3 regions of the Neorhizobium sp. T25_13 genome follow, and region 1 is predicted to be linked to each of the others. Evidence: predicted binding sites of a transcription regulator. Region 1 holds the regulator's gene; each other region holds the start of a gene.
What was found. The regulator PhoB, encoded in region 1, activates phosphate uptake and scavenging genes when phosphate is short. The targets are predictions, from matches to a motif close to TGTCATNNANCTGTCAT.
Positions count from the first base shown of each region.

Region 1 (7,239 bases):
GTCTACATGATGCTGATCGTGGTCGTGCTGTCGCTGCCGCTTGGCGTCGCCGCATCGATCTATCTCGAGGAATTCGCGCCCCAGAACCGCTTTACCGATCTCATCGAGGTCAATATCGCGAACCTGGCCGCGGTGCCGTCGATCGTGTTCGGTATCCTGGGCCTAGCGATGCTGATCAATTTCTTCGGCCTTCCCCAGTCAGCATCCATTGTCGGCGGCCTGGTCCTGACCCTGATGACGCTGCCGACGATCATCATAGCCACCCGCGCCGCATTCAAGGCTGTACCGCCGTCCATTCGCGATGCCGCGCTGGGTGTCGGCGCGTCGAAGATGCAGTCAATCTTCCACCACGTTCTGCCGCTCGCCATGCCTGGCATCCTCACGGGCACAATCATCGGCCTTGCCCGTGCGCTCGGCGAAACCGCGCCGCTGCTGCTCATCGGGATGGTAGCCTTCGTGAGGGAATATCCGGCCGGTCCTCCGGACGGGCTGTTCGACCCGGCCTCCGCCCTGCCTGTCCAGGTCTACAACTGGACCCAGCGCGGCGACCCGGCCTTCGTCGAGCGCGCATCCGGTGCGATCATCGTCCTGCTGGTCTTTCTGATCTTGATGAACCTAATTGCAATCATTCTTCGCCGCCGCTTCGAGCGTCGCTGGTAAAAGGAGCGTAGTGATGAACAACATGTCCACGAGCAACATATCAACGACGCCGACGAAGGCCGCAATTATGAATGACACCAAGATTTCCGCCCGGGACGTTCAGGTTTATTATGGCGACAAGCACGCCATTATCGATGTGAATATCGAAATACGGCAGCGTACGGTCACGGCTTTCATCGGTCCGTCCGGCTGCGGCAAGTCGACCTTCCTGCGCTGCCTCAACCGCATGAACGACACGATTTCGATCTGCCGCGTGGAAGGGCATATCTCGATCGACGGTGAAAACATCTATGATCCCCAGGTGGACCCGGTGCAGTTGCGCGCCAAGGTCGGCATGGTGTTCCAGAAACCGAACCCGTTCCCCAAATCGATCTATGAAAATGTCGCCTACGGCCCGCGCATCCACGGCCTGGCGCGCTCCAAGGCGGATCTGGACGAAATCGTCACGTCATCGCTGCAGAAGGCCGGCCTGTGGAACGAGGTAAAGGATCGCCTCGACAGCCCCGGTACCGGCCTGTCCGGCGGCCAGCAGCAGCGCCTGTGCATAGCACGCGCCGTGGCGGTCAGCCCCGAAGTCATCCTGATGGACGAGCCCTGTTCGGCTCTCGACCCGATCGCCACCGCCAAGGTGGAGGAACTCATCCACGAACTCCGTACAAATTTCACCATCGTGATCGTGACGCACTCGATGCAGCAGGCTGCCCGCGTCTCGCAACGCACGGCCATGTTCCACCTGGGTTATCTGGTGGAGGAGAATGATACGGACAAGATGTTCACCAATCCGGACGACCAGCGCACGCAGGACTACATCATGGGTCGCTTCGGCTGATACGCCCGTCTTTGCAGTCGTCACTCTCATCAGGAAGCTAAACATGTCTTCTTCCCATATATTGTCGGCCTATGACGACGAACTGAAATACCTCGGTCGCCGGATCTCCGAAATGGGCGGTCTCGCCGAGCAGATGTGCTCGGACGCCGTACGTGCGCTGGTCAATTCCGACGCCGCACTCGCCCAGAAGGTCATCTCCGACGACGTGATCCTCGATCACGCCGAGCGCGAGATCGGCGACAAGGCGATCATCACGATCGCCCGCCGCCAGCCGGTTGCGGCCGACCTTCGCGAGATCGTCGGTTCGCTGCGCATCGCCTCCGATCTGGAGCGCGTCGGCGACCTCGGCAAGAACACCGCCAAGCGCGTCATCGCGGTTCAGGGCACCGGCGTTCCGCGCAAGCTCGCCCGCGGCCTCGAACATCTCTCCGATCTCGCCCTCGTCCAGCTCAAGGACGTCCTCGACGTCTATGCGACGCGTTCGGCGGAAAAGGCCGAGGCGATCCGCAGCCGCGACGAGGAAATCGACGCGATGTACACCTCGCTGTTCCGCGAACTCCTCACCTACATGATGGAGGATCCGCGCAACATCACCACCTGCACGCATCTTCTGTTCTGCGCCAAGAACATCGAGCGTATCGGCGACCACGCCACCAACATCGCCGAGACCATCTACTACATGACGACGGGCGCCCAGCCGGAAGGCGATCGTCCGAAGGACGACTCGTCGAACACGCTCGGCGCGATCACCGAATAGAACTGACGGAGCAGACCAAGAATGCTGCCGAAAATCGCTGTCGTAGAAGACGAAGAAGCGCTGAGCGTGCTTCTTCGTTACAATCTGGAAGCCGAGGGTTATGAGGTCGATACCGTTTTGCGGGGCGACGAGGCCGAAATTCGGCTTCAGGAGCGGGTACCGGACCTTTTGATCCTGGACTGGATGCTGCCCGGCGTTTCCGGCATCGAACTCTGCCGCCGGCTGCGCATGCGCCCGGAAACCGAGCGCCTGCCGATCATCATGCTGACGGCCCGCGGCGAGGAGAGCGAACGTGTTCGCGGCCTCGCCACCGGCGCCGACGACTATGTGGTAAAACCCTTCTCGACGCCGGAACTGATGGCCCGCGTCAAGGCCATGCTGCGCCGGGCCCGTCCCGAGGTGCTCTCCAGCGTTCTCCGCTGCGGCGATATCGAACTCGATCGGGAAACCCATCGCGTTCACCGCAAGAGCCGCGAGGTGCGCCTTGGCCCGACCGAATTCCGCCTGCTCGAATTCCTGATGGCGGCGCCGGGGCGGGTCTTCTCCCGCTCGCAGCTTCTGGACGGCGTCTGGGGCCACGACATCTACGTCGACGAGCGTACGGTCGACGTCCATGTGGGAAGACTTCGCAAGGCACTCAACTTCTCCAACATGCAGGATGTCATCCGCACCGTTCGCGGTGCCGGATACTCCATGGAAACATAGTTGGTGGCCACGAGATGAGCGCGCGGGTCCTGTTGGTCGACGACGACGAGTCGTTCCGCCTGATATTGCAGAAAGCCCTCGTGGCCGACAGCTTCGTCGTATCGATGCTGGCAAGTGGAGCCGAGATCTCAAATCGCTTGAAAGCCGTTCCGCCGGATATCCTGGTCATGAGTTCGGACCTTCCGGGCGTGCGAGGTCTCGAGGTATGCCGCGAGGTGCGTCTCGATCCCGTCCTGTCGCGCCTTCCGATCATCCTCCTCGTGCCGTCGGGTGGCGAAGGCCTTCACCTCATAGCACTCGCGGCGGGTGCCGACGATTGCCTCATGAAGCCATTTTCCCCGGTCGAGCTCGTCGTCCGTGTGAAGAACCTGCTGAGGCGCGTCAATCCCGCCCTCCTGGACCACATGCTCAAGGTCGGCGATCTCACGCTCGACCGGGAAGCCCATCGAGTTCACCGGCAGAAACGTGAGGTCAAGCTCGGGCCTAAGGAGTTCAAGCTCCTTGAATTCCTGATGCGGACACCGGGCAAGGTCTATTCTCGGACTGAGCTGAAGGCATCCCTCTGGGGCGACGACACGACCGTCGACGAGCGGGCGATCGACGTCCATATCGGCCGGTTGCGAAAAGTCATCAGCCTTGGCAAATCCGACAATGTGATCCGGACCGTGCGCGGCGCCGGATACGCATTGGGCGATTTCTGACGCCGTCCGCTTGGCCCGGGCTAACTTTTGTCCTGACCGGCTCATGGCGAGCCGGTGGCTCACTGCCATGGAGGCTGGCGGGTTTGCTGTTGGCACCGGCGTTGGACCCCTCTCTTGGAATTTCTAACACTTAGCTGAAGCTAAGATGTTGAAATTCCATTCTCCCCCGCTAGGGGGGAGATAGGGCGGCGTGCCACGGACTATTTAGAAGCCTTTCGCGGCAGTTACCGCGAAAGGTATTTAAGCACCGGAATTACTTCTTTTTGTTTGGCGCCTGCGTCAATGCAGACGCTGCCACCTTTTTTACGGCAGCAGGCGTTTTAGGATTGCTCAGCAGTTTGGATGCCGCTGAAGCCACAGATTTGGATGTACGTTCATTGGCCACTGAGGGATCTCCTTGTTGATGGCCGCCAAAGCTACCTCGACTCTGATTTCTCGAATCCCATATACTAACCGTGCTACAGGCAAGGGATGCGAGTCTCTTCGCCCCGCGTGGGCTTCGGCCTTTTCGCGGTATCCAAAGCCGGGGTCTGAGGACTCCGGCTTTTTCATTTCCAATGCACGCAAATCATTTGTTTTTATTCTTGTTTTGTTCTGCTTGGTAGTCCAGCCCGAAGTTTCCTTCGGGCTGTGTTTTATTCAGCTATTCACATTAATCAGCTGCAGCCGCTCGTCGCACCACAAGTGTCGCACTTCTCGCAAGTCCCATTCCGCACCATCGTAAAATTCTGGCACTCGCCGCACATGTTGCCCGTATACCCTTGAGCAATCGAGCGCATGCGGCGTTCGTTTTCGACCTTTTTGGCTTCCGTCTTGGCGGTCGCAGCCTCGTCGGCGGCCTTGTCGGAGAAGAGGGCCGTGGTGGCTGCCTGTTCTTCGGTCAGTTCCTCGACGATCTCTTCGGCGAGTTCCTTGGCGCGCTCCTCGTAGTCCCGCTTGAAGGAGACGATTTCGGAGGTCGAGATGGCGACGGTCGGTTCCAGCTTGCGGGCGGCGGCACCGGCAAAGGCGGTGACGTTGGTGCCGGCCGAGGCGCGGGCAGGGGCGGCAGTCGCCGAGCCCTTGATGTCGGCCGGGCGGTCGCCGCCGGTGCCGGAGACGAGGGTCGGCTTGTAACCGCGGGTCAGGCCCTTGGAAACCACGTCCGCCTTGCCTTCCGAGACGCCGCGGCCAAGCGCGGTGTTGGAGAAGTCCGACGTATCGACATGCGCGAGGTCGTGGCGGCCGAGATAGGAGATCGCCAGTTCGCGGAACACGTAGTCGAGGATCGACGTGGCGTTCTTGATCGCATCATTGCCCGTGACGATGCCGGCCGGTTCGAACTTGGTGAACGTGAAGGCGTCGACATATTCCTCGAGCGGCACGCCATACTGCAGGCCGAGCGAGACGGAGATCGCGAAGTTGTTGATGAAGGCGCGCAGGGCCGAGCCTTCCTTGTTCATGTCGAGGAAGATTTCGCCGAGGCGGCCGTCGTCGTATTCGCCGGTGCGCAGGAAGATCGTGTGTCCGCCGATCTTCGCCTTCTGGGTATAACCCTTGCGGCGGCCGGGCAGCTTTTCCTGGCTGCGGACGACCTTTTCGATGATCCGCTCGACGATCTTTTCGGTGATCGTCACGGCCTGGGCGGCGGCCGGCTGGGCCAGCAGTTCCTCGACCGCGTCTTCCGCGTCGTCATCGGCAATCAGCGACGAGTTGAGGGGCTGGGAGAGCTTCGAGCCGTCGCGGTAAAGGGCGTTCGCTTTCAGGCCGAGCTTCCAGGACAACATGTAGGCGGAGCCGCAGTCCTCGACGGTCGCGTCGTTCGGCATGTTGATCGTCTTGGAGATCGCACCCGAGATGAACGGCTGGGCGGCCGCCATCATGCGGATATGGCTTTCGACCGAGAGGTAACGCTTGCCGATCTTGCCGCAGGGATTGGCGCAATCGAAGACGGCCAAATGTTCGGCCTTCAGGAAGGGAGCGCCTTCGAGCGTCATCGCGCCGCAGACATGGATGTTGGCGGCTTCGATGTCCTTCTTGGAGAAGCCGATATGTTCGAGCAGGTTGAAGCTCACGTCGGCGAGCTGCTCGTCGGTGACTCCAAGCGTGCCCTTCAGGAAGTCGGCGCCAAGCGTCCACTGGTTGAAGACGAACTTGATGTCGAAGGCAGCCTTGGTGGCGCCGTTGATGGCTTCGATCTTCTCGTCGGTGAAGCCCTTGGCCCGGAGCGAGCCGGGGTTGATGCCGGGTGCCTGGTTGAGGTTGCCGTGGCCGACGGCATAGGCCTCGATCTCGGCAATCTGGCTTTCCGAATAACCGAGCGTGCGCAGGGCTTCCGGAACGGCGCGGTTGATGATCTTCCAGTAGCCGCCGCCGGCGAGCTTCTTGAACTTGACGAGCGCGAAATCGGGCTCGATGCCGGTCGTGTCGCAATCCATCACCAGGCCGATCGTGCCGGTCGGGGCGATGACCGAGACCTGCGCGTTGCGGTAGCCGTGCTGTTCGCCGAGGACAAGCGCCTTGTCCCAGGCAGCCTTGGCATGGGCGACCAGATCCTGGTCCGGGTTTTCCGAATGGATCAGCGCCACCGGGTTGACGGACAGCTGTTCGTAGCCGGAGGTTTCGCCATGGGCGGCGCGGCGATGGTTGCGGATGACCCGCAGCATGCTGTCGCGGTTCGGCGCGTAGTTCGGGAAGGGGCCGAGCTCGGAGGCGATTTCAGCCGAGGTGGCATAGGAAATGCCGGTCATGATCGCGGTCAGCGAGCCGGCGATGGCGCGGCCTTCCGGAGAGTCATAGGCGATGCCGGTCGACATCAGCAGGCCGCCGATATTGGCGTAGCCGAGGCCGAGCGTGCGGTACTGGTAGGAGAGTTCGGCGATCTGGCGCGACGGGAACTGCGCCATCATCACCGAGATTTCCAGCACGACGGTCCACAGCCGCGTCGCATGTTCATAATCGGCGATGTTGATGCGGGCGGTCGTCTTGTCCTTGAACTGCAGCAGGTTCATGGAGGCGAGGTTGCAGGCCGTGTCATCGAGGAACATGTATTCCGAGCACGGGTTCGAGCCGCGGATCGGGCCACCGGCCGGCGACGTGTGCCAGTCGTTCATCGTCGTGTTGAAATGGATGCCCGGATCGGCGGACGCCCAGGCGGCGTAGGAGATCTGTTCCCAGAGGTCCTTGGCCTTCAGCGTCTTCATCACCCGGCCGTCCTTGCGGGCGGTCAGGTTCCAGTCGCCGTCGGTCTCGACAGCGCGCAAAAAGTCGTCCTTCAGCGAGACGGAGTTGTTGGAGTTCTGGCCGGAGACGGTGAGATAGGCCTCCGAATCCCAATCCGTGTCATAGGTCTTGAATTCCAGGTCCTTGTAGCCCTGGCGGGCGAACTGGATGACGCGGCCGATATAGTTTTCCGGAACCTGGTCCTTCTTGGCAGCCTTGATCTCGCGCTTCAGCGCAGGGTTCTTGAGCGGGTCGTAGCAATCGTCCCCAGATCCGCCGTCGCAATTCAGGCAGGCCTTCATGATGGCCTTCAGGTGCTTGGAGACGATCTTCGAGCCGGTGACGAGGGCCGCCACCTTCTGCTCTTCCTTGACCTTCCAGTTGAT
Region 1 covers NZ_PVBI01000002.1:406,966-414,204, forward strand. The annotation lists gene pstA (phosphate ABC transporter permease PstA) at 1-660, shown strand, start outside; gene pstB (phosphate ABC transporter ATP-binding protein PstB) at 728-1,489, shown strand; gene phoU (phosphate signaling complex protein PhoU) at 1,533-2,246, shown strand; gene phoB (phosphate regulon transcriptional regulator PhoB) at 2,268-2,951, shown strand; gene C5J22_RS05525 (winged helix-turn-helix domain-containing protein) at 2,966-3,652, shown strand; gene C5J22_RS31910 (hypothetical protein) at 3,906-4,037, opposite strand; gene C5J22_RS05530 (vitamin B12-dependent ribonucleotide reductase) at 4,309-7,239, opposite strand, start outside.

Region 2 (7,239 bases), on a different contig from region 1:
GGCATCGCGCTGGAAGTAGTTGGTCCGGAGCGTGGCATCGACCGCATTGACGAAACGTCGAAGGGTGCGGTCCTCATCGAGATTGGGCACGTTGCCGAGCGCTTCCTCGATTTCGGCGTGATGGTCGGTGAGTTTCTTGACGCGGGCCTTCTCAGTGATCTTCGGGTCGAAGCCGTCGCGGAAGAGGCGGAAGATGGCGGCGGATATGGCCGGGTATTTCACCAGGGTGTCGGCGATATAGGCCTGCGAGTAAACGATGCCGGTCTGGCGCAGATAACGGGAATATGCGCGCAGCACCGTGACTTCGCGGGCGGACAGGCCGGCCAGCAGAACCAGCCGGTTGAAGGTGTCATTGTCGATCAGGCCTTCGAAGGCGGAGAGAAAGGCCTCTTCCAGAGCCAGGCCTTCGCGGGACAAGTCGACCTCGCGCCCGTCGCCGAGCTGCAGTTCCATGTCGTGGAGGACGATCAGCTTGCGGTCGTTTTCCGGACCGACCTCGATCTCGAACGTCTGCTCGCTGACGGCGTGGAAGCCGAGGTTTTCGAGAAGCGGCACGCGGCGGGAGAGCGACAGGTGCCGGTCCTTGTGGAAGATCTTCAGGGACACGGTGTTGGCGGCGTCGCCGGGGCGGCGATAGAAGGCGATGCGGATCGTTTCGCCGGCGGCGCAGGCGGCGATGTCCGGCAGGTCGGCGAAGGTTTCCTCGGGCGAGAAGGCTTCCTGGAAGGCCTGGGTAACGGAGAGCCGCGGCCCCTTCTCCGCAAGCGCTGCGAAGCGGTCCTCCCAGGGGGTGGCGATGAGCCGGATCGCTTCCTCGAGCTTGCCCTGCGCGATCCGCGGCGTCTTGCCACCGCGTCGGCCGATGATCATGTGGACGCGGGCGACGCCGCCCTCCGGGAAAGCCGGATAATAGGCGGAGACGTGGCCGTCATAGACCTTGGTCAGGTAGTCGCCGACCTTCTCGCGGACCAGGGAATTGTAGTCCTCGCGAGGCACATAGACGATCACCGAGACGAAACGGTCGAAATGGTCGATGCGCGGCAGGACCCGGACGCGCGGACGCTCGCTCAGTTCCATGATCTGCTCGCAGAAGCGGGCCAGCAGATCGACATCGATCTGGAAGAGGTCGTCACGCGGATAGGATTCGAGCGTGTTTTCCAGCATGCGGCCGGAATGGCTGTCGGGATCGAAGCCGAACTGCTCCTCCACCCGGCCGGTCTTGGCGCGCAGGAGAGGGATGTCGCGCACGGAGTGGGTATAGGCGGTTGCCGTGAAAAGGCCGACGACGCGCAGCTCGCCGACCACTTCGCCCTTTTCGTCGAAGCGCTTGACGCCGACATAATCCATATAGGCGCGGCGGTGCACTACGGATTTCACATTGGCCTTGGTGACGATCAGGAAATCGGGGCCGTCGAGGAACTCGAGGATTTCCGGCGTGGTCGTCACCGCGTCCTTGCCCTGGCGCAGCACCAGCACATCCGGATCGGAGAGGATGCCGAGACCGCGGCCCTTGCCGCGTTCGACCTTGGCGTTGGCGCCCTTGCCGGAATAGACGTATTCGCGCATGCCGAGGAAGGTGAAGTTGTCGTCGCGCAGCCAGTCCAGGAAGGCGAGCGCCTCGTCGCGATCGGCCTTGCGGCGGCTTGTCGAATTGCTGAGCTGCTTGGCGGCCCCGTCGAGGACTTCCAGCATGGAGCCCCAGTCGGTGATCGACAGATGAACCTGGTCGAGGATGTAACGAATGCGCTCGGTGAGCGAAGCGGCCTGTTCTTCGTTGAGCGGCGAAAGATGGATTTGGATGAGGCTCACATGATGAGCCGGGTTGCTGGGCTGTTCGTTGGAACGGAGCGCTGGTTCCTTGCCCGGCTCAACGACCAGGATCGGATGAACTGCCATGGTGAGGTCGCGGTGGGTGGCGGTCACCTCGCCCATGACCGAGTCGAACAAAAAGGGCATGTTGCGGTCGACGACGGTCAGCACCGAGACCGGAATTCCGTCCGGCTCTACACCGGCGATTGGTTCCACCGTGATGTCGGCCCGGATCCGCGTCCAGGCCATCAGCCGCTCGGCTGCATGATTGGCGGAAAGCGCCAGCATTTCCGGCGTATAGCTTTCGATGTCGTCAGTGCTGGCCCGCGCGAACAGGATGAGCGGGTCGAGATGCGGCCCCTTGCTCGCAGCGACGATCTTGCGCGCGCTTTCGATCTGTTTTTCCCGTTTCGGATTCTGCCTGACGGCCATGTCCCTCTCCCCTTTTTCCGTCCCCGGACGGAATAAATTAGATGTGTGTCATCGTGCAGCAACGTGGCTGATCCATGTCCGTCGGCACTACACGTTTCATTGTTCCGTGAAGGCTTGTTGACATGCGGCGACGAAGAAACGATCAACAGGGCCATCGTAGCCGGAAAGCAATCTCATGCAGGATACCAGCAGTGCCGTCCTCGTCATCTCCAGCCATGTCGTGCGCGGCTCGGTCGGCAATCGCGCCGCCGTCTTCGCGCTCGAGACGCTGGGATTTCCCGTCTGGGCAATGCCGACCGTCGTCCTCCCCTGGCATCCCGGTCATGGGCCTTCTACACGGCTGACCTTTCCCGAATCAGATTTCGACAAGGCTATAGACGATCTTATTCGCGCGCCATGGCTCGGAGAAGTGAAGGCGGTGCTGACCGGTTATTTCGGTAATGCCGCCCAGCCGCGTTCGGTGGCGCGGCTGATAAGGGCGCTGAAGGAGAAAAACCCGGGCCTTCTCTATGTCTGCGATCCTGTTATGGGCGATCTCGGCGGGCTCTATATTCCGCAGCCGACGGCGGAAGCGATCCGCGACGAACTCATTCCGCTTGCGACGATCGCCACCCCGAACCGCTACGAACTCGCCTGGCTTTCCGGGGCACCGCTCGAGACCAACAACGATATCATGGATGCCGCAATCGCACTCGGGCCGCCGCGCATCCTGGTGACCTCGGCCGTGCCGATGATGGCGGGTGGTACCGGCAATCTCTACCTGACGGGCAAACATGCGCTGCTTGCCGAACACCGGCTGATCGACAATCCGCCGAACGGGCTCGGCGACCTCCTGGGAGCGCTGTTCCTCGGGCGAATCCTGGCCGGAATGGAGGAGGAAAAGGCGCTGCAGCTGGCAACCGCGAGTGTTTTCGAAGTCCTTGCGCGCACGGCCAAACGCGGTGGCGACGAACTGACGCTGGAGACGGACGCGTCGAGCCTTTCCACTCCCATGGCGATGGTTCAGATGCGCCGGCTCGTGCATCCCTTGCAGCGGATCAAGCGGTAATAGGCCTCGGGAGTTCGCAGATGCACAATGGCCGTTGATCTTCGCTCGACGGCGCTATAATCGTTGCTCCATGACGGATTTTCCTGACAGACTTCTGGCGGGCTACCGCAATTTCATGAGCGGTCGCTATAGTGACGAACGCGAGCGTTACCGGGTGCTGGCGGATAGCGGGCAGAAGCCCCACACGCTGCTGATTGCCTGTTGTGACTCCCGGTCTGCGCCGGAGACCATTTTCGATTGCGGGCCGGGCGAACTTTTTGTCGTGCGCAACGTTGCCAACATGGTGCCGCCCTACGAGCCCGACAGCCAGTTTCACGCCACCTCGGCAGCGCTCGAATATGCCGTTCAGGTGCTGGAGATCGACAATATCGTGGTGATGGGCCATGGCCGTTGCGGCGGCATCCGGGCAGCTCTCGACCCTGCCATCGAGCCGTTGTCGCCGGGCGACTTCATCGGCAAGTGGATGGGACTGGTGAGGCCCGCCGCCGAGCAGATCCAGAACAACGAGTTCATGACGCAGGCCGAACGCCAGACGGCGCTGGAGCGGGTCTCGATCCGCAATTCGATCGCCAATCTGCAGACGTTCCCCTTTGTTCGCAAACTCGACGAAGAAGGGAAACTCGGCATTCACGGTGCCTGGTTCGACATTTCGACCGGGGAGCTCTGGATCATGGACAGCAAGGGCGATTTCGTCCGCCCGGACCTCACCGAACCGCCGGAGCAGGCCGAACAGGCGTCGGCCTGAATTTTTTCAGGTGAAGCGAAGCTTGATGGCCGGCGGGCTTATTGGCCGTCGATCTGCGCGCCCATATAGGCGATCGCCTTCTGGTAGACGCTCGCGGCGTTCCAGCCCTGGATAGCGCCGAAGTTCGGCTCGCCCGGCTGGTAACCGGCACCTGGCCTCCAGCCGTGGCCCTTCAGGAAGTTGGCGGTCGAGGCGAGCGCGTCGGCACGCGAACGGACCATGTCGATATGGCCGTCGCCGTCGCCATCGGCGCCGTAGCGGACGACGTTCAGCGGCAGGAACTGGGTCTGGCCGATCTCTCCATGGGCAGCACCGCGGGCGGTGACGCTCAGATCGCCTCGGCCGACGAGCTGAAGGGCCGCATAAAGCTGCTCGGTGAAATAGGCGGAGCGGCGGCAATCGTAAGCGAGCGTCGCGACGGCGGAAAGCGTGTGCTGATCACCCATGAAGCTGCCGAAACCGGTTTCCATGCCCCAGATGGCGATGATCGGGCCGGCCGGCACGCCGTAGCGGCGTTCGATCTGCGCAAACAGCGAAGCGTTGCCGGATTTCATGCCCTTGCCGCGGGAGATGATGGCGGCCCCGCCGCGTTTCTTCATGAAGTCTTCGAAGGAGAGCTTGAAGCTTTTCTGGCCGCGATCGGCGCTGATGGTCGCGCGGTTGTAGGAGACGCTCGAAAAAGCCTTTTCGACGACGGAAGGGTTGACGCCGCTCGAAGGTGCAACCCGCTTGAATTCTTCGACCCAGCGGGCGAAGCCGGATGAATCGTTGCCGCATTGGAGCGCGGCAACAGCCGGACTAGCGGTCATGAAACCGGTTGCGATCAATCCTGCCAGCAAAATCTTCTTCATGCGGTCAAACCCGTCCCGAGAGCCGGATCGCTTAAGTCAAAAGCGTCCGGATAATGTGTTTTGTTTCGGCCTTATGGCGGCGGTTGCGGACAATCGCAACTCACCCGTTCATGAATAGTTTGTGATGTAGGTGATTCGAAAGAAAAACCCCGCCATTTCTGACGGGGTTTCTATCGGAACATGCTTAATAAATTTATTATTTATCAGGCAGCAGCCTTGCGCGGCTTGATCAGGCCGCGATTGACGAGCAATTCGGCGATCTGGATGGCGTTGAGCGCGGCACCCTTGCGCAGGTTGTCGGAAACGACCCAGATATTGAGGCCGTTTTCCACCGTCGCATCCTCACGGATACGGGAAATGTAGGTGGCATCCTCGCCGGCGCATTCGTAAGGCGTCATGTAGCCGCCGTTTTCATGCTTGTCGATGACGAGGCACCCCGGAGCTTCGCGGAGGATATCCCGGGCCTGATCCGCGCTGATCTCGTTTTCGAACTCGATATTGACCGATTCCGAATGGCCGATGAAGACCGGAACGCGCACGGCGGTGCAGGTCACCTTGATCTTCGGGTCGAGCATCTTCTTGGTTTCGGCGAGAACCTTCCACTCTTCCTTCGTATAGCCGTCTTCCATGAAGCTATCGATATGCGGGATGACGTTGAAGGCGATCCGCTTGGTGAACTTCTTGGATTCGACCGGATCGGCGACGAAGACGGCGCGGGTCTGGGTGAAGAGCTCGTCCATGCCTTCCTTGCCGGCGCCGGAGACCGACTGGTAGGTCGAGACGACGACGCGCTTGATCTTGGCGAAGTCGTGCAGCGGCTTCAGGGCGACTACGAGCTGAGCGGTCGAGCAATTCGGATTGGCGATGATGTTGCGCTTGGTAAAGCCGGAGATCGCATCGGGGTTCACTTCCGGAACGATCAGCGGAACGTCCTGATCGTAACGCCAGGCGGACGAGTTGTCGATGACGACGCAGCCCTGGGCGCCGATCTTCGGCGACCACTTCTTGGAAACCTCGCCTCCTGCCGACATCAGGCAGATATCGGTGTCGGAAAAATCGTAGTTTTCCAGGTTGGAAACCTTCAGCGTCCGGTCGCCGAACGAAACTTCGGTTCCCTGGCTACGGGCGGATGCCAGCGCCACGACTTCGTCGACCGGGAAGCCGCGCTCGGAAAGGATCGTCAGCATTTCCCTGCCGACATTGCCGGTTGCACCGGCGACTGCGATCTTGAAACCCATTTTGTGCTCTCTTTCTGTCTCTCCTCGATCTGGTGAGGGGGAAGCCGCGATCAACTCGCGGAATTCCTTGTCCCCGGCCATCCGGGGAGAGAGCGGCGGCCAGAGACGTCAGACGGTTTTCGTCGTCGTTTTGGCCTTGGTTTTGGAGAAAGCGGCAAAACACGCCCGCTGCGCAGCCTGGATGGCCGGCAGTGCGGAAGCAGCGATATGGAATTCGCAGGCGCGCATGTGGGTGTCTTCCCGTTCGCGAAGCTGTTTAAAAGATTTTCGCAACGAGTCAAGCGATGGCTGACGCAGGTGATGCACCGCATTGCCATTATGCCGCGCCGCAGCATCCGCTGTGCACGGCAGGCGCGATATTAGACGAAAGTCATAATCCCAAAGCATCGCTCTCCTTAGCCCTTGAATTCTGGCAATCTGCGACAATGCGTCGCCATATCCTAGGCCAGGAGGAAACGGGCTTGGAGCCGGCACGCGATTTTCATCTTGAGGGAGGACGACAATGGCAGATGTCGCAATTACGGCCGGCGCAAAGGCCGGACCGATGACGCGGGAAGAGAAGAAGGTTATCTTCGCTTCTTCGCTCGGCACCGTATTCGAATGGTACGATTTCTATCTCTATGGTTCACTGGCCACCTTTATCGGGGCAGCCTTCTTCAGCCAGTATCCGGAAACGACCCGGAACATCTTTGCCCTCTTGGCCTTTGCGGCGGGCTTCCTTGTCCGTCCTTTCGGCGCGCTTGTGTTCGGCCGTCTTGGCGACCTCGTCGGCCGCAAATACACCTTCCTCGTCACCATTCTGATCATGGGTTTTTCAACCTTCCTGGTCGGCATCCTGCCCGGCGCAGCGTCCATCGGCATTGCCGCTCCGATCCTGCTGGTCGCACTGCGCATGCTTCAGGGCCTGGCGCTCGGCGGCGAATACGGCGGTGCCGCGACCTACGTGGCGGAACATGCGCCGCATGGCCGGCGCGGCTTCTTCACCTCGTGGATTCAGACCACGGCCACACTCGGCCTCTTCCTGTCGCTGGTCGTCATTCTCGGCGTTCAGATGGCCATGGGTCGTGAAGCATTCGCTGCCTGGGGATGGCGCGTTCCGTTCCTTCTCTCGGTCAT
Region 2 covers NZ_PVBI01000010.1:93,578-100,816, forward strand. The annotation lists gene C5J22_RS22370 (NAD-glutamate dehydrogenase) at 1-2,241, opposite strand, end outside; gene pdxY (pyridoxal kinase PdxY) at 2,417-3,289, shown strand; gene C5J22_RS22380 (carbonic anhydrase) at 3,360-4,034, shown strand; gene C5J22_RS22385 (lytic transglycosylase domain-containing protein) at 4,073-4,885, opposite strand; gene C5J22_RS22390 (aspartate-semialdehyde dehydrogenase) at 5,089-6,123, opposite strand; gene C5J22_RS31330 (hypothetical protein) at 6,232-6,549, opposite strand; gene C5J22_RS22395 (MFS transporter) at 6,626-7,239, shown strand, end outside.
Region 2: a site for PhoB is predicted at 2,348-2,364, ahead of C5J22_RS22370 (NAD-glutamate dehydrogenase). Genes of this name have one in related genera too.

Region 3 (7,239 bases), on a different contig from region 1:
GGACTACAACTATTTCGGCCATGACGACTGGCGCGCCTGGGCCCCGGGCTTGAAGACCATCCACGAAGCAAGGCTGATCCGCCAACGCCTGCTGCTCGCCTTCGAGAAGGCAGAGCTGTCCCATGACCCGGAAGAAAAAAAGGCGCTGCTCACCAGCGTCATCATCGGCGGCGGTCCGACCGGCGTCGAAATGGCCGGCGCGATCGCCGAGCTCGGCCACTTCATGATCACCCGCGATTTCCGCAAGCTCGAGCCGGATCACATGCGGGTCATCCTCATCGAAGCCGGCCCGAAGATCCTCGCCACCTTTCCCGACAACCTCACCCAATACGCCCTGAAGGCCCTGGAAAAGGCCGGCGTCGAGGTGATGACCAATCTGGCCGTCGAATCCGTCACCAAGGACGAGGTCATCGCCGGCTCGCAGCGTTTCCGCACCAGCTGCGTCATCTGGGGTGCGGGTGTCAAAGCCTCGCCAGCAGCCAGATGGCTCGGCATCGAAGGCAAGGCGGGAGGGCGCATTCCGGTCGAACCGGACCTCTCGATCACCGGCTTTCCGGATATCTTTGCGATCGGCGACACGGCACTGGGGCTTGCGGAGGACGGCAAGCCGCTGCCGGCACTCGCCCAGGTCGCCAAGCAGCAGGGACAATATCTCGGCAAGGCGCTGCGGGCGAGACTGATGGACGGCAAGGCGCCCCAGCCTTTCCGGTTCCACAATCGTGGCAATACCGCCGTCATCGGCCGCGATGCCGCGATCTTCGATTTTGGCAAATGGACGCTCAAAGGTCGGGTCGCCTGGTTCCTCTGGGCGCTCGTCCATGTCTACCTGCTCGTCAATTTTGAAAAACGCCTGCTGGTTAGCGTACAATGGATCTGGCGTTACCTGACCCAGCAGCGCGGAGCGCGGCTGATCGATGAAAACGCCGCAACCTCGGTTCCGTCTTCCACGCAAAGGACAGAGACATGAACACCGCCAATCCGCAGCTCGAAGGCCTCTATCTCGCCGTTGCCGCAATCAACCGGCTTCTGGTCGAGAAGGGTGTCGTCTCCCATGCCGACATTCAGAGCGCCCTGCAGGCGGCCGAACGCACCGTGCTTGACGAGGACAAGCCGCTCGCCGTGTCGACGTCCCATCAGAAGGCGATCGCCTTTCCGATCCGGCTCCTGCTCCTGGCAAACGAGGCGAGCGAGCAAGGCACCAAATTCTGTTTCGAGGATCTGGCCCGGGAAGTCGGCCGCCGCACCTGAGAAAGCGTACCCGCCAAACATGAACGGCGGCGTGGAGCCCACGCCGCCGCTGTTTTCGTGGGAGGAGAGCTTAACTACAGGATGGGCTTGCCGCCGGTGACGGCGATCGTGGTGCCGGAAACGTAGCTGGAGAGCGGATCGGCGAGCATCACATAGGCCGTCGCAAGCTCGGCCGGCTGGCCGGGACGTTTCATCGGCACCTGCTTGCCGAATTCCTTCACCCGGTCTTCCGGCATGGTGGAGGGGATGAGCGGCGTCCAGATCGGCCCGGGCGCGACCGCATTGGCGCGTATCCCCTTTTCGGCCAGCAGCTGTGCGAGACCTGCCGTGAAATTCTGGATCGCGCCCTTGGTGGTCGCATAGGCAAGCAGCGTCGGGTTCGGAGTGTCGGAATTGATCGAGGCCGTGTTGATGATGGCGCTACCCGGCTTCATGTGGGGAACTGCCGCCTTGGTGAGATAGAACATCGCATGGATGTTGACCTGGAAGGTCAGTTCCCATTCTTCGTCGCTGATGTCGCCGATGTCGGAAAACGTCGCCTGATGAGCGGCGTTGTTGACGAGGATATCGATCCCGCCGAACTCCTGGACCGCCTTGTCGATGATTGCCCGGCAATGCGCCGCGGTCTTGATATCGCCCGGCACCAGCACCGCTTTGCGGCCGGCCTCCTCGACCAAACGTTTGGTATCCTCGGCATCCTCGTCTTCGTCCAGATAGGAAATCAAGAGATCGGCGCCCTCGCGCGCATAGGCGATCGCCACCGCCCGGCCGATGCCGCTGTCGCCGCCGGTGATCACCGCCTTCTTGCCGGCCAGCCGGCCGGAACCGCGGTAGGAAAGCTCGCCGTGATCGGGCACCGGATCCATGCGCCCGGTAAAGCCCGGCATCGGCTGCTGCTGTTCGGGAAACGGCGGAGTGGGATACTGGGCCATCAAGATCTTCCTTGTTGTCGAGGTCGCGAACTGATCGCCCCAACTGGCCTCGTCTGGAGATGTTCCCAATCAAATTGAACAATCAAAAAAGGAGAAAACGCGACGCGACCCCACCTTCCGGCTCACGCCCCAGGGGTGATTGCTCCGTCGCCGCGCCGCAGGCGCTTCAGCTGATTGACGATCCGGAGCGAGCTTGCGGCCCGTGCCGCAGAGGAATCCGAGCTCTTCGACAGTATCCGCAACATGTCCTCCGCCTCGTCCGCAGAGATGGTGCCCCGGGCGGCCAGACCGTCGATCAGCATGAGCATCGCCCCCTCGACCGCGAGCGACCGTCGGCGCGTTTCCATTTCGATTTCATCGGCATCGGACATTGCAGGCTCCTTGAACTGTCACCTGCCGAATGGTTTGGGGAGAAGATTGTTCCTCATCATCCTGCCCCGTCTTATCCTATCGCCAAGTCAGCCGCCGTTCTGTGAGTCATTTGGCGGTGACGGGCTTTTGTCGACCTTGCCGGGGCCTGCCTTGTAAAAATACTGGCTCGCGACCAGCCAGCCCTTCAACGGCCGCATCGGCGCAAGGCAGGTGAGGAGCAGGAAAGGCAGCGAGATCAGCAGATGCACCCAGAATGGCGGCTGGAAACTGGTCTCGATCCAGACCGCAAGCGCAATGCTCGGAATGCAGCCGAAGCACATGACGAAAAAGGCGGGACCGTCTCCCGGATCGGCGAAGGAATAATCGAGGCCGCAAACCTCGCAGGCCGGCCGCATCGACAGGAACCCGTTGAACAGATGTCCCTGGCCGCAACGCGGGCAACGGCCGCGCGGGCCGGTGCTATAGGGAGGAAGCGGCGCCCAATTCGCGTCATGGGACATGGAAATCTGCCTTTCGTGACAGGAGACAAAATGTGCTTTCCAGATATTTATCCGGCAGACCTCTATAACAAGCCGTTCCCTGCCGGGCGCAATCTCGGCTTTTGAGGTTCGGCACGAAACTTCTGTCATCGATCTATGGCAGGCAGCTTCAAAACAATAGTCTGGCATCGATCGAATCGCTGCCCTTCACCTTAGACGGTATTTCATGGCTTCAGAATTTTCAGGCCTCGGCATCGCCCATCAGGGCCGTTTCACCCGGCTGAAGTGGCATCGCCTGCGCCGCAGCTTCAAGGACCCGCTGTTTTCCGCCGGCGTCATGGCAGAGGGTTTTCGCCTCGGAGCATCGAGCGAACTCGATCTGCGCGTTCGCGCCGATGGCGGTTTTGTCGTGCTGCACGACGACGAACTCGAAGGTGAAACCACCGGCCACGGCCTCATCCGTGAGGCTTTGCCCGAAACCATCCGCGGCCTGACGCTTTTGCAGGGTGGCCATCCGCCGATCCTCAGCGAGGATCTCGCGACGATGCTTCAAACAGCGCATCCGGACGCCCTGCTGCAGTTCGACATGAAGGATGGGTTTGAGGCGATCGGCGCACGCGGCATGGATCATCTCGCGGATCATTTCGGCAATGCCGGCTCCTCGATCATCGTCAGCGGCGCCGATCTCGATCTTGTCGTCGCCATCAAGCAGAGACTGCCGGGCCTCAAGCGCGGCATCGACCCGACCGGCAAGCTCATCGAGATCCATCGCCATCAGGGCCTCAAGGCCGTCGAGACGGATCTTCGCGCCGATATCGCCGGCCCGACCGAGCCGGACACCATCTATCTCGCCTGGCAGCTGGTGTTGCAGGCGGCCAAGGACGGGCTCGACTTGATCGGCCTCTGCCACGATGCCGACCGGCTGGTGGATGCCTGGACCTTCAATCTCAAGAACCCGGACGCCGGGTTCGACGAGGCCGAAGCCCGCAGCTTCTCCGCCCTGATGGAGCTGAAGCCGGATCAGATCACCACCGACGAACCGGTCGCGACCGAGCGTGCCTGGGCGGCCATCTCCGCTTGACGTTCATCAATCGTCGAACCCGAACGGATCGCGAAACACCCGCCGGTTGACCAGCTTGAGACTGCGGTCCGGCTGGATGATGTAATTTTCCTCGACCCGCTGGCCGAGTTCGTTGCGGAACTCGTGCGGCACGACGCTGCCGATCGGCGCCTTGGTGAGCTTGGTGCGCGGCTGGCCGCCATAGGTGATGCTGCCGGGGATCGGCCGGATGCCCGGACCGATGTCGAGTGCGCCGGTGGTTCCGCCGCCGTCCGTGCTGCAGCCGGCAAGCGCGATCACGAGACCGACGGTGGCGATAATGTTTCTCATGGGCTGATCCTTCCCGATGTCCCGCTGACGCGGTGGACTCACTGAACTTCGCGAATATGCGGGAAGTTCCATGCCATGAACCGAACCGATAAATCCTCTACCCATTGCCAAAATATCCGATACATCTGTCGCCCGCCAGTAACGGAATGAGGAGAATGACTGCCGTGACGAAATCCTTTGGAGCGATGTCGATCGCCGAGCTTTCCGCGCTCATCCAGATGGGCAGGGTTGATCCGATCGAGGTCACGGAATCGGTCCTCTCAGGTATCAAGGCCTACCCCGACAAGGCCGTGTTCATCTCGCTTCTCGAGGACCGCGCTATGGCGGAAGCGCTGGCATCCTCGAAGCGCATGAAGGAAGGCCGTTCCCTCGGCCTGCTCGATGGCATCCCGATCGCCTGGAAGGACCTCTTCGACATCGAGGGGCTGGCGACCACCGCCGGCTCGAAAGTCCTGAAGAAGGCCGCTCCCGCTGCGAAGGACGCAGCGATCGTCGACCTGCTGAAACAGGCCGGCATGGTCGCGATCGGCCGCACCAACATGAGCGAATTCGCCTTTTCCGGCATCGGCATCAATCCGAATTACGGCACGCCGCACAATCCGCATGGCAAGGATGCGCCGCGCATTCCCGGCGGCTCGTCCTCCGGTTCCGGCGTCGCGGTCGCGGCCGGCCTCGTGCCCGTCGCGATGGGCACAGATACCGGCGGCTCGATCCGCATTCCGGCCGGTTTCAACGGCATCGTCGGTTACAAGGCGACCCGCGGCCGTTATGCGATGAACGGCGTCTATCCGCTGGCGACCAGCCTCGATTCGCTCGGCCCGCTCTGCCGGACGGTACAGGATGCGGTCTGGGTGGATGCGGCTATGCGCGGGCTCGCAGCATCGCAGACGGCCCGCCAACCGGCGCGACTCCTCGATATCGTCATCCCCACCAATATCGTCCTTGACGGCGCCGAGCCGGGCGTGGTGGCCGCCTTCGAAGCGGCGATCGAGCGGCTGGCAAAGGCCGGAGCCAGGATCACCCGCCTCGCCTTCCCGACCTTCGAAGAACTCCCGAAGCTGATGGCGAAATACGGGCCGATGGTGACCGCCGAAGCCTTCGCCCTGCATCGGGAAAAGCTGTCGGGGCCGGATGCGGAGGAGATGGACCACCGTGTCGTCGCCCGCACCCGCCTCGGCGAAAAGACCAGCCTATCCGATTATATCGCCATCGTCGAAAACCGCGCCCGGATGATCGCCGAAACCGAGGCGCTGATCGGCGACCGCTTCGTCGCCATGCCATCGGTCGCCCATGTGGCGCCGCCGATAGCACCGCTCGAAAAGGACGACGAGCTGTTCTTCGCCACCAACGGCAAGACGCTGCGCAATACCGGTTTCGGCAACTTCCTCGACTGGTGCGGCGTCTCCATCCCCTGCGGCAGCGGCGATGCCGACATGCCGGTCGGCTTCCTCCTGTCGGCCAATGCCAATTGCGATGAAACACTGCTGCAGGCCGCGATGGCGCATGAGGAAATCATCCGAGGGTAGGAATGCTGGAGCCGGATCGGCCCCAGCAGACATCGCCGTCTCGGCAAAGCCGGCAAAACGTGCCAAGCGCGCCGCATGGAAGAGTTGTCTCCCTGCGCAGCTAACTAAGGAACCGTTTCCCCGTAACCGGGACCGCGGCGGTTGCCTTTTGCTTGTTCCAATATCCTCGAGAGCCTAGCCTCTCCCCTGGATTTTGAGGAAAGCGGCGCACCATGCAACTCGATTTGAACGGCAAGACGGCATTGATCACGGGCGGCTCCAAAGGCATCGGCCTCGCCTGCGCCCAATCTCTCCTGTCCGAAGGCGTGCGCGTCGTCATCTGTTCGCGTTCCCAAGCGAATATCGACGCGGCTCTGGCAAAACTGCCCGGCGCGATCGGCTTTGCGGCCGATCTGATATCGGAAAACGAGGCGCTGTCGCTCGTCGACAAGATCGAAGCAGACGTGGGAGCGCTGGATATTCTCGTCAATTGCGCGGGAGCAGCAAGACGCACGCCGCCCCAGGACCTCAGCCCGGCTCACTGGCGTGCCGCGATGGACGCCAAATATTTCTCCTACATCAATGTCATCGATCCGGTGGTCAAACGGATGGCGGCCCGGCGGACGGGTGTGATCGTCAATGTCATCGGCGGCGGCGGCAAGGTCGCCTCGCCGATCCACCTTCCGGGCGGGGCCGCCAACGCGGCGCTGATGCTGGCGACCGTCGGCCTGGCAAACGCCTACGCTGCCAGCGGGTTGCGCATCGTCGGCATCAATCCCGGCAATACCGAAACGGAGCGGGTAACCGAGGGCCTTCGGGCAGAGGCGGCACTCCACGGCATCAGCGAGCAGGCGGCGCTTGAAAAGATGGTCCAGCGCATCCCCCTCGGCCGCATGGCAACGCCCGACGAGATCGCCCACGTCGTCACCTTCCTGAGTTCGTCGAAGGCAAGCTACGTCACCGGAGTCGTGATCGGCATGGACGGCGCCCTCAACCCGATCGTCGTCTGACGGAACCTCTCGGACCCGGGCCGGCATGCGCCACGCGGCGCCTCCCACTCATTTCCCTATTTCAGCCATTAGAGATGCAGGTCGATAACATGAGCAGCAATTCCGAGTTCCTCTGGTATATCCCCAACGACGTCAAAGCCGGCCATCGCGGCGATTCCTCCGCCGAGAACCACAACAGCCTGGAGACGCTGACCAGCCACGCCAAGGCGCTGGAGGCGCACGGCTGGAAGGGCGCGCTCGTCGGCACCGGCTGGGGTCGGCCGGATACGTTCACCATCGCAACCGCCCTTGCCGCCCGCACCA
Region 3 covers NZ_PVBI01000003.1:376,417-383,655, forward strand. The annotation lists gene C5J22_RS08920 (NAD(P)/FAD-dependent oxidoreductase) at 1-967, shown strand, start outside; gene C5J22_RS08925 (hypothetical protein) at 964-1,248, shown strand; gene C5J22_RS08930 (SDR family oxidoreductase) at 1,323-2,180, opposite strand; gene C5J22_RS08935 (hypothetical protein) at 2,303-2,551, opposite strand; gene C5J22_RS08940 (DUF983 domain-containing protein) at 2,639-3,052, opposite strand; gene C5J22_RS08945 (glycerophosphodiester phosphodiesterase) at 3,258-4,112, shown strand; gene C5J22_RS08950 (hypothetical protein) at 4,119-4,421, opposite strand; gene C5J22_RS08955 (amidase) at 4,586-5,947, shown strand; gene C5J22_RS08960 (SDR family NAD(P)-dependent oxidoreductase) at 6,160-6,936, shown strand; gene C5J22_RS08965 (LLM class flavin-dependent oxidoreductase) at 7,026-7,239, shown strand, end outside.
Region 3: a site for PhoB is predicted at 3,176-3,192, ahead of C5J22_RS08945 (glycerophosphodiester phosphodiesterase). Genes of this name have one in related genera too.